Regions from separate parts of the Cobetia sp. QF-1 genome, predicted to be linked through region 2. Evidence: predicted binding sites of a transcription regulator. Region 2 holds the regulator's gene; each other region holds the start of a gene.
The links. The regulator LexA, encoded in region 2, represses DNA repair genes until DNA is damaged. The targets are predictions, from matches to a motif close to TACTGTNTANNTANACAGTA.
Positions count from the first base shown of each region.

Region 1: the regulator LexA is predicted to act here: its motif matches at 1,542-1,561, upstream of dinB (DNA polymerase IV).
Region 3: the regulator LexA is predicted to act here: its motif matches at 1,625-1,644, upstream of recA (recombinase RecA).

Region 1 covers NZ_NBVS01000002.1:632,460-635,701, forward strand. The annotation lists gene CFN46_RS06040 (HlyD family efflux transporter periplasmic adaptor subunit) at 1-460, shown strand, start outside; gene dinB (DNA polymerase IV) at 462-1,523, opposite strand; gene CFN46_RS06050 (Na+/H+ antiporter family protein) at 1,731-3,077, opposite strand.
Region 2 covers NZ_NBVS01000001.1:456,413-459,654, reverse strand. The annotation lists gene CFN46_RS02035 (DUF6586 family protein) at 1-424, shown strand, start outside; gene CFN46_RS02030 (hypothetical protein) at 622-861, shown strand; gene lexA (transcriptional repressor LexA) at 973-1,602, opposite strand; gene CFN46_RS02020 (TetR/AcrR family transcriptional regulator) at 2,121-2,798, shown strand; gene CFN46_RS02015 (L,D-transpeptidase) at 2,798-3,242, shown strand, end outside.
Region 3 covers NZ_NBVS01000006.1:82,578-85,819, reverse strand. The annotation lists gene mutS (DNA mismatch repair protein MutS) at 1-830, opposite strand, end outside; gene CFN46_RS12370 (CinA family protein) at 1,025-1,558, shown strand; gene recA (recombinase RecA) at 1,818-2,885, shown strand; gene CFN46_RS12360 (regulatory protein RecX) at 3,043-3,242, shown strand, end outside.

The sequences.
Region 1 (3,242 bases), on a different contig from region 2:
GCAGCTTGAAGCCACCATCGCTGAGCTGAATATCGATGCCCCTCAGCAAGGTTTATTGGCCAAGACGTATGTGCAGGCAGGCCAGCGAGTCAGTGCCGGTGAGTCGCTGGGCGTATTGGTGCCAGCGAATGCGCCGGAGTTACATGCTTATTTCTCCCCAAAGTATGTGGGCAAGGTGGCAGTAGGCCGGATTGCGGAGGCGCATTTTTCCGATGGGCATAGCGTTTTGGCGCGTATCGTCGCACCGCCTGAATTGACGCAGAAGTTGCCGTCGCAGTTGGCAGGGCCCTTTGATGGCAACCAGGCCATGCTGGAAGTGAGATTGACGCCGCTCGAAGAGATTGATCTTCAGCATGATGTGGAAGGTTTGCCGCTGGAAATTCGGCTGCGCTCACCCTCGGCACTGTGGGGCAGCTGGGGCGATGATGCCTCGATGGATGAGGCATCCGTGCGCCGATGAATTACGGGAAAAGTCCCAGTTGTTGAGCGTCTTCGGGTGCCTTGAGGCGCACGCCGACGCCCAGAAGTCTCACCGGGCGTTGGCCACGCAACCAGGCCTGCTCCATCAGGATGGCAAAGCTTGCTGTGCTGGGTAGTGACGTGCTCGAGGCGGGCAGTGCGCTTTCAAGCGTCGTACTGGTGAAGTCATTGAAGCGTACCTTGACGAACTGCTTGGCCAGTATGGGCTTGTCATGGCGTGCATGGCGTTGCGTCAGTCGCTCCAATAGCGCAGGAAGATATTCGAGGCACGCGGTCATGTCTGGCAGGTCATGGTCATAGGTGTGTTCGACACTGATGGATTTGCGTTCGTGTTCGACTCTGACCGGGCGGTCATCGATGCCATGCGCCAGTTCATGCAGGCGGGTGCCGAATTTTCCGAAGTGCTCGACCAGCGTGGTCAGCGGCGTCTCACGCATATCGTCACAGGTGGTGATGCCCAGCCGCGTCAGGCGAGCCAAGGTCGCGGGGCCAACACCATGTAATTTTCCGACAGGGAGCTGGCGGATGAATGCGTCACTGTTTTGTGGGGTGATCACCGTCAGGCCATCGGGCTTTTCCCAGTCGCTGGCGATCTTGGCCAGAAACTTGTTGGCGGCCACACCGATGGAGAGGGTAATGCCGGTGCGTTTGAGGGCTTCTTCCTTCAGCCAGCGCGCCATCCAGGTGGCGCTGCCCTGAAAGGCCGTCACGTCACTGACATCCAGATAGGCTTCATCCAGTGATAGCGGCTCTATCAGGGGTGTCAGCTCGATGAACAGGGCCTGAATCTCCTCGGAAATGGCGCGATAGCGCTCAAAATCCGGCGGCACCAGTATCAGCTGTGGGCACAAGCGTAGAGCACGTGCCGTCGACATGGCCGAATGGACACCGAAGGCGCGAGCAGGGTAGTTGCAGGTTGCGATAACGCCACGTTGTTCTGTGCGCCCACCGATGGCGATCGGCACATCGCGCCACTCGGGGTGGCGGAGCATTTCGACGGCAGCATAGAAGCAGTCGCAATCGGCGTGGAGTATCTTGCGCATCTACGCATGATGCAAAAAGACTGGATGGTTGTCCAGTAGTTGTCTGGCGGCACGTACCGCACTCTGATGCATTGCTGCCTTGTTCCTGTATCGCTTAATGACAACGACAACGCCCGGCAAGGAGGAGTGCTCTCCTTGCCGGGCGTTGTCGTTGTCGCGTTGTCTTGCCAAACCTGATGACGGTGGCTCACTGAACCGAATGGCGTGTTACAGCGTCATCGAGGCGATCCAGCCAAACACGATCAGCGGAATGTTGTAGTGGATGAAGGTCGGCACCACGCTGTCCCAGATATGATCGTGTTGCTGATCGACATTCAGGCCGGAGGTTGGGCCGAGTGTCGAGTCAGAGGCCGGTGAGCCTGCATCACCCAGCGCTGCTGCAGTACCGATCAGGGCGACCGTCGCCAGCGGCGAGAAACCGAACTGCAGCGCAAGCGGAACATAGATGGCGGCGATGATCGGAATGGTCGAGAAACTGGAGCCGATTCCCAGCGTGATGAACAGACCGACGATCAGCATGACCAGCGCGGCCAGCGGCTTGTTGTCACCGATGATGTGGAAGGAAGTATCAACCAGTGTCTGGATATCGCCAGTGGCCTTCATGACCGAGGCAAAACCGGCTGCCGAGATCATGATAAAACCAATGAGTGCCATCATGCGCATGCCGGAAGTGAACAGATCATCTGCCTCGTTCCACTTGAAAAGCCCGCCGAGCGAGAGAATCGCAAAGCCGACCAGCCCACCCAGGATCATCGAACCTGAATATAACTGAATGGCCAGCGCCGCGACGATGGCGATGACAGCCATGATCAGACCGCTCTTCGTGGGAGCGTGCACCGGTGTGTGGTGAGGCACATTGGTAGACTTGATCTCGCGAGTCGCATAATCACGCGGCTTGCGATAAGAGACGAACAGTGCAGTCAGCAGGCCGAGAAACATGCCGCCGACGGGGATTGCCATTGCCATTGGCACCATGCCGCGTGTGACATTCAGTCCGAGTGCCTGGCCTGCATCATTGATATTGGCCAGCAGGATGTCGTTGAGGAAGATGGAGCCAAAACCGACCGGCAGCAGCATGTAAGGAGCCGTCAGACCGAAGGTCAATGCACAGGCAACCGCGCGACGATCAAGACGCAGGCGGTTCATGGCGACCAGTAGCGGTGGGATCAGGATCGGAATGAAGGCAATGTGCACCGGAATCAGGTTCTGTGACGAGATGGCGACCAGTGTCACGCTACCCAGCAGGCCGTATTTGATGGCTGTCTGGCGTCGTGGCGTGGTCTGGCCGCCGAGCATGCCGATCAGGCGGGCTGCGAGCATATCCGGCAAGCCTGAGCGCGACAGGGCCACGGCAAAGGCACCGAGAGTGGCGTAGGCTAGTGCGACCTTGGCGCCACCACCAACACCGTCGTTGAAGGCTGTCATGGTGTCGGTCAATGACAGACCACTGAACAGGCCGCCAACCAGAGCGCCAGCGACCAGCGCAAAGACGACCGAGACGCGGGCCAAGGATAGACCGACCATGACCAGGACGGCCAGAATTACCGCATTCATGCGAGTACCTCGTGAGATGTGAGTGCCTGAAACGCGAGATCGGCAGGGGTGCGTGGCCACCCTATCTCGGGCAATACCTCGCATGGTGTTCGACTGATGGCGTCATCCTGAAAACCATCAAAAACGGCGCGCCATCGTACCAGATGGGCGCGCCAAGCTGAATGA
Region 2 (3,242 bases):
ACAGTCGGCGGTGACGGCGGGAGACGAGCACGACATGGCGCGTCGCATGGCAAATGAGGAGGGCGCGCTGGTGCTGTTGGAGCTGGCGCTGTCCTCGTTGCTGGACGAGTTCGCTGTGGTGGCGCGTTGGCCGCAGGACGGCTGGCGCGAACGTTTGACAGCTCCCCCGACACCCGTTGCCGAGATTGAGCAGCTGCGTATTCTGCTCGAACGTCCCGATAGCTGGCTGAGCCAGCTGGTGAGTGACATTGACCGCTTGCATGCTGAGACGGGTGCTGCGCGCCGAGAAGAAGGGCGTGTACGTGGCGATGGTTTGATTATCGCGGCTGCGGCCAATGCCTCATTGGTTGAGCGTCTCACAGAGGTGCTAGCGGCATTCAAGGCCATATTGCCGGGGCTACGCGAGTCGAGTGTCGAGTGGTAGTGATGTCAAGCGGATGACGCTTCGGTATCGCGGGTGCTAGACTGAGCCCATTGTGGCAAGCCCCGCATTCTCAATAGTACGACCATGGCTCTGGCTGTGGTCGTACTTTTTTCTGCGCTGCGTGAGGCCTGTCCACCGTCAAGCTGACGATCACAACGACGCCGGCATCTCAAGAGATGCCGTGCAGGAGGAATGACGTGTCTGATCCCGCCGTACTTGAAATTGTGCAAATGGAAGATGGTGAAGTGATTCTGCGCGCAGCCGAAAGCGAAGGTGAGCCGCTGCTCAGCATTCGCATCTCGGATGAGGCGGCTGATCTGCTGCGTGACAATCGCTTCGAAGTCGCGCGTGAAATGATTGACCATGCCATCACGCGCACGCGCCTGTGGGATGGTGAGGAAGATGAAGATGAGCAGTCAGAAGGTATGGTGCACTGAAGCACTGGCTGCCCATCATTGTCGCTAGTCTCTTAAGCGTTCAGACACGAAAAAACCGCCAATTGGCGGTTTTTTCGTGTCTGAACGCGAGTGAACATCTCGAGAGGCGTATCAGTGAAGACCGCCGTCGCGGATAACGCCAACGCCAAGGCCTTCAATTTCCAGGCTTTCGCTGCGCAGGTCCACCTTGATGGGGGCGAAGTCGGTATTTTCAGCTTCGAGCCATACGTAATGACCATCGCGACGGAAACGCTTGACGGTCACTTCATCCCCGAGACGTGCCACTACTATCTGGCCATCGCGGACATTGGTGGTGCGGTGTACTGCCAGTAGATCACCTTCCAGGATACCGGCATCCTTCATGGAAACACCGCGAACACGTAACAGGTAATCTGCTGCCGGTGAGAAGTAGTCGCTAGGCAGAGGGCAGTGGCGATCGATGTGCTCACTGGCGAGTATCGGGCTGCCTGCTGCGACTTCACCGATGACTGGTAGACCCGGATTGTCATTTTCCTCAGCGTCGGCCAGCGATGGCACGCGAATGCCGCGTGACGTGCCGGGCACCATTTCAATGGCGCCCTTGCGCTTCAATGCGCGTAGATGCTCTTCGGCAGCATTGGGGGAGCGAAAGCCCAGCGCCTGGGCGATTTCGGCACGCGTCGGCGGATAGCCGGAGGATTTGATGGTCTTGATGATGAAATCAAAGACGTCCTGCTGGCGCGGAGTAAGCGGCTGGGTCATGGGCATTGCCTTTGGCCTGGGCGGCATCTTGAGCTGACGGCACGGGGTGTGCATCCATACAACTGTCATTGTATCCAGTCATGGCGGTCATGCAAGGCATCTTGCGAGGTATTCAGCAGGTGTGTGGCTTGATTATGGTAATGAGCATGCGCTTTTAACGTCTTCTCGTAGACCCTTTCTTTTAGCAAACGTCATTCAATACCCATCGGTATTGCGTTCACTGGAAACGCTTGAGTGGTGGAGGCTTAGTTGACCAGACTGAATATCAGCAAGTCCTGAAGCGTTAGGTGTTTGAAACACGAAGAATTGTCAGTGGTAGCATGGCAGGCTAGAATCATTGTGTTTCAAACGAATGTTCGTCAATGGTGGTGTTCGGGTTATCTTGCCTCTCTTCCGCTATCCCCGCGAACCGGTCGTTTGCAGCATGACATGAGAGAGTCGGCACGAGGGACTATCAATGCTCACGTGACTTACGATTCCAGCATTTCATTACGACCACCTGATTAAGGCTTCCGTCCATGGCCCAGACTGACACTGTCACCCGCATCCTTGATACCGCCGAAGTATTGTTTGCCGAGCGCGGATTCGCCGAAACCTCTCTGCGTAATATTACCAGCAAGGCCAAGGTCAATCTGGCGGCGGTGAATTATCACTTCGGTTCCAAGAAATCGCTGATTCAAGCGGTGTTCGCGCGTTACCTCGACCCCTTCAGTGAGCGTTTCCATGCTGCTCTCGACAGTGTCGAGCAAGAGTATGCTGGTCATCAGGTTCCGCTTGAGGTGCTATTGGAAACCATGGCGCGCACCGTGCTTGAAGTGCCTGCAGAGCGGAATAGCCTGCGTACTTTCATGCGCCTGTTGGGGCTTGCCTATACCCAGGGGCAAGGCCACATGCGCCGTTATATTCGTGAGCACTACGGCACGGTCTTCAGTCGCTTTGCCGATCTATTGAAATTGGCCACGCCGGAACTGCCGGACAACGAGCGCTTCTGGCGTCTGCACTTCATGCTCGGCAGTGTCATCTTCACTTTCTCAGGACTTGATGCCCTGCGGGATATCGAAGAGGCCGAGTATGGCCACCACACCTCGGTGCGCGAACTGATTCAGCACATGCGCCCGGTCGTGGTGGCGGCGATGGCAGCGCCGCTGCCAGCTGCCATCGAGCAAAGTGACATGGTCACCCAGGCGGCTAGCTGATGGTCTGTTGGGTTCGGGTCGATCTGAAGCGGCAGTGGCTCGAGATTCGCAGCGATGCTCCGACGGGAGACCGTCGTTCGCCACCGGCAGAAGCGGTGGGTGATACGTTGATCTACGCTTGCGCGATTTCCAGTGGCCTTAATGGCAGTGGCGAGGTGGAGGGCAGCGGGTGCACCCCCACGGGGTGGCACGTCATCCGTGCCGCCATTGGTGGTGGTCATCCGGAAGGTGCGGTCTATCGTGGTCGTCGCTTCACGAGGGAGGTTTTCTCATCTGAGCTGGCCGCAGAGCATCCAACTCGTGACTGGATTCTGACGCGTATTCTATGGCTCAGCGGACGTGAATCCGGCATCAATCGTGGTCGTAATGCCTCTGGCGAGCGAGTCGATAGCCTACGACGCTACATCTATTTTCACGGTACCCCCGTGTGGGAGCCGATGGGGG
Region 3 (3,242 bases), on a different contig from region 2:
TCGAGATTCCGACGGCTGGCGGCATCGATCACGACCGAGTCGTCACGGCTTTCGACGCTCAGCGCAGTGACGTGAGGCAGGCCCGTACGCTGGGTATCGCGAGCGTAATCCAGCAGGGCGCCGGCAGCGGTGACGGCGCGTGTCAGATGGCTGCAGCCGAATCCATTGAGATCCTGAACGCCGAATTGATCACAGAGCAGGCGCAGCGCGGTCTCATGATCAAAATGCCAGTCACTCTGACGCGTTAGACCGGGACGTGAAGAGAGGCTCGCAGGGAGTGTGCGGTTCTCGCCGACCATGATCTCGGCAGGCGACATGCGCTGGATTTCTGTCAGCAACTCTTCATCGCCTTCGACTTCCAGTACGCTGAAGCGGCCAGAGGAGAGCTCCAGAGCGGCTACCCCCCAGGTCTCGCCATCACGATGCAGCGCGACCAGAAGATTATCGCGGCTGGCGTCCAGCAGCGCCTCGTCATGTAAAGTGCCGGGCGTGACGATACGTACAACCTTGCGCTCGACCGGGCCTTTGCTGGTGGCGGGATCACCGATCTGTTCGCAGATGGCGACTGATTCACCCATTTTTACCAACCGTGCTAGGTAGCCTTCAGCGCTGTGATAGGGCACACCCGCCATCGGGATCGGTGCGCCGTTGGAACTGCCACGTGCGGTCAGCGTGATGTCCAACAATTGAGAGGCACGCTTGGCATCGTCATGAAATAGTTCATAAAAATCGCCCATGCGATAGAACAGCAGCACGCCGGGGTGCTCGCGCTTGATCTTCATGTACTGCGTCATCATCGGCGTCATTTGCGGGGCGCTGTTCTTGGCCATGACCATGGACTTCCTTGACTGCACTGCAATGGTGAAAAAGGCACACTGCTCAAAAGGGCATGTTGAAAATGACATGCGAGAGCGAGGCATACTGGATGCCGAGATATTCTACGGACTGGCGTGGCTGGCTCCAATGCCTGTGATGCGCCGTCCACTATTCTCTGTTTACTGACCAGTCAATACGGGAGCTTATCGTGCGCGAGCCATCTACCGTCATATCCGAGGCGTCCATCATCAGTGCTTCTATCAATGAGCTGGCTGAGCGGCTGCAGACGTTGGCGTTGTCTCAAGGCCTATATGTCACCACTGCCGAGTCCTGTACCGGAGGTGGAGTAAGTACCGCGATTACCGCTATTGCGGGTAGCTCCGGTTATTTTGAGAGCGGCTACGTGACGTACTCCAACGCCGCCAAGCAGCGCCTGTTGGGCGTTAGCAACGCTTCACTGCTGAGCCATGGGGCTGTCTCTGAGGTGGTCGTGTGCGAAATGGTTAGCGGTGCGTGTCGCGATAGTGGCGCAGGGCTTGGTGTCGCCATCAGCGGTGTGGCAGGGCCGGAGGGAGGTAGCGAGGAGAAGCCGGTAGGCACTGTATGGTTGGCATGGGGCAGTGAAACACAGCAACAAGCTGAGCATTATCGCTTCTCTGGCGATCGTGAGGCGGTACGAAAGGCGGCCGTACGCGTAGCTCTGCAAGGCTTGATTCGGCGGGTGCAGGCAATGCAAGGCTAAGTGTTGAGACTCTTGCCTGAAAAAGCGCATCACTGGACTGGCAGAGTGAGGCAACTTGCGGCATTATACTGTCCATGTATACAGGGTTTTGCCACAATGCTTGATCCACTAGGCTTGCAGCGGCGATAGAGCTCTTATGCTGCAGTGCTGTCATTTCAGCGCCGTAAGCTCAGTATTTTCAGCTTTCATATTTTCAGCTTCAGTATTTCCTCATTCCAGGTGGCTGCCCGTGTGGCACCGCCGTCCGACAGGAGGCCACATGGCACAGGACGACAATCGCACCAAGGCGCTGAACGCGGCGCTGTCCCAGATCGAGCGCCAGTTCGGCAAGGGCGCCGTCATGCGCATGGGCGATGCCCCACGTGTGGCCATGCCGTCGATCTCCACCGGCTCGCTCGGGTTGGATGTTGCACTCGGTATCGGTGGTCTGCCGCTTGGCCGTGTAGTGGAAATCTATGGTCCGGAATCTTCAGGCAAGACGACTCTGACACTGTCCGTCATCGCTCAGGCGCAGAAGCAGGGCAAGGTATGTGCCTTTATCGATGCTGAGCACGCACTGGATCCGTCCTATGCCGAGAAGCTGGGCGTCAATCTGGACGAGATGCTGGTCTCTCAGCCGGATACTGGTGAACAGGCGCTAGAAATTGTCGACATGCTGGTGCGCTCTGGCGGTGTTGACGTCATCATCGTCGATTCGGTCGCAGCTCTGACGCCGCGCGCCGAAATCGAAGGCGAGATGGGCGATTCTCACGTTGGTCTGCAGGCACGTTTGATGTCTCAGGCGCTGCGTAAGGTCACCGGCCACATCAAGAATGCCAACTGCATGGTGGTGTTCATCAATCAGATCCGCATGAAGATCGGTGTGATGTTCGGTAGCCCGGAAACCACGACTGGCGGTAATGCACTGAAGTTCTACGCCAGTGTGCGTCTGGATATCCGCCGCACGGGTTCCGTGAAGTCGGGCGACGAAGTGACGGGTAATGAGACCCGCGTCAAGGTCGTCAAGAACAAGGTTGCTCCTCCGTTCCGGCAGGCCGAGTTCCAGATTCTTTATGGCAAGGGTATCTATCATGCCGGTGAGGTGATTGACCTGGGCGTGCAGTGTGGCCTGGTCGGCAAGGCTGGTGCCTGGTATAGCTATCAGGGCAGCAAAATTGGCCAGGGCAAGGCCAACTCTGCGCAGTACCTGGAAGACAACCCCGCGATCATGGAAGAGATTGAAACCCAGATCCGCGCCCAGTTGCTTGCAGCGCCAGAGACCAAGGAAGACCCGAAAGAGGCTGCGGCTGCCGTCGCCGAGAGCGAAGACGACCTCGATCTCGACTAAGCACTTTTGGTGAGCGCTTGAAGTGCTCCAGCACGGAGGTACGGTACTCACGATGCCTTCTGTGCTATATCAGCGCCTGCCCCGATTTTCGGAGGCGGGCGCTGTGCGTTTGAATGCATCAGATTTCCCCCTCGCTCAGGACTGAATAGGTGCGATCATGCACGACGACAATGAAGACATGGCAGGGCCCGAGTACCAGTCGCTGGATTCGGGCGAGGCAAGCCCTTACCGGCGTGCACGCAGTGATGCCATCGCTCGGTTGGCGCGCCGGGAACACAGTCGTCGTGAGTTATACGACTACCTGAAAGGCCGTGACTATCTCAAGCCCGCCAGCGTAGCGACGGAGATTGCTGATGA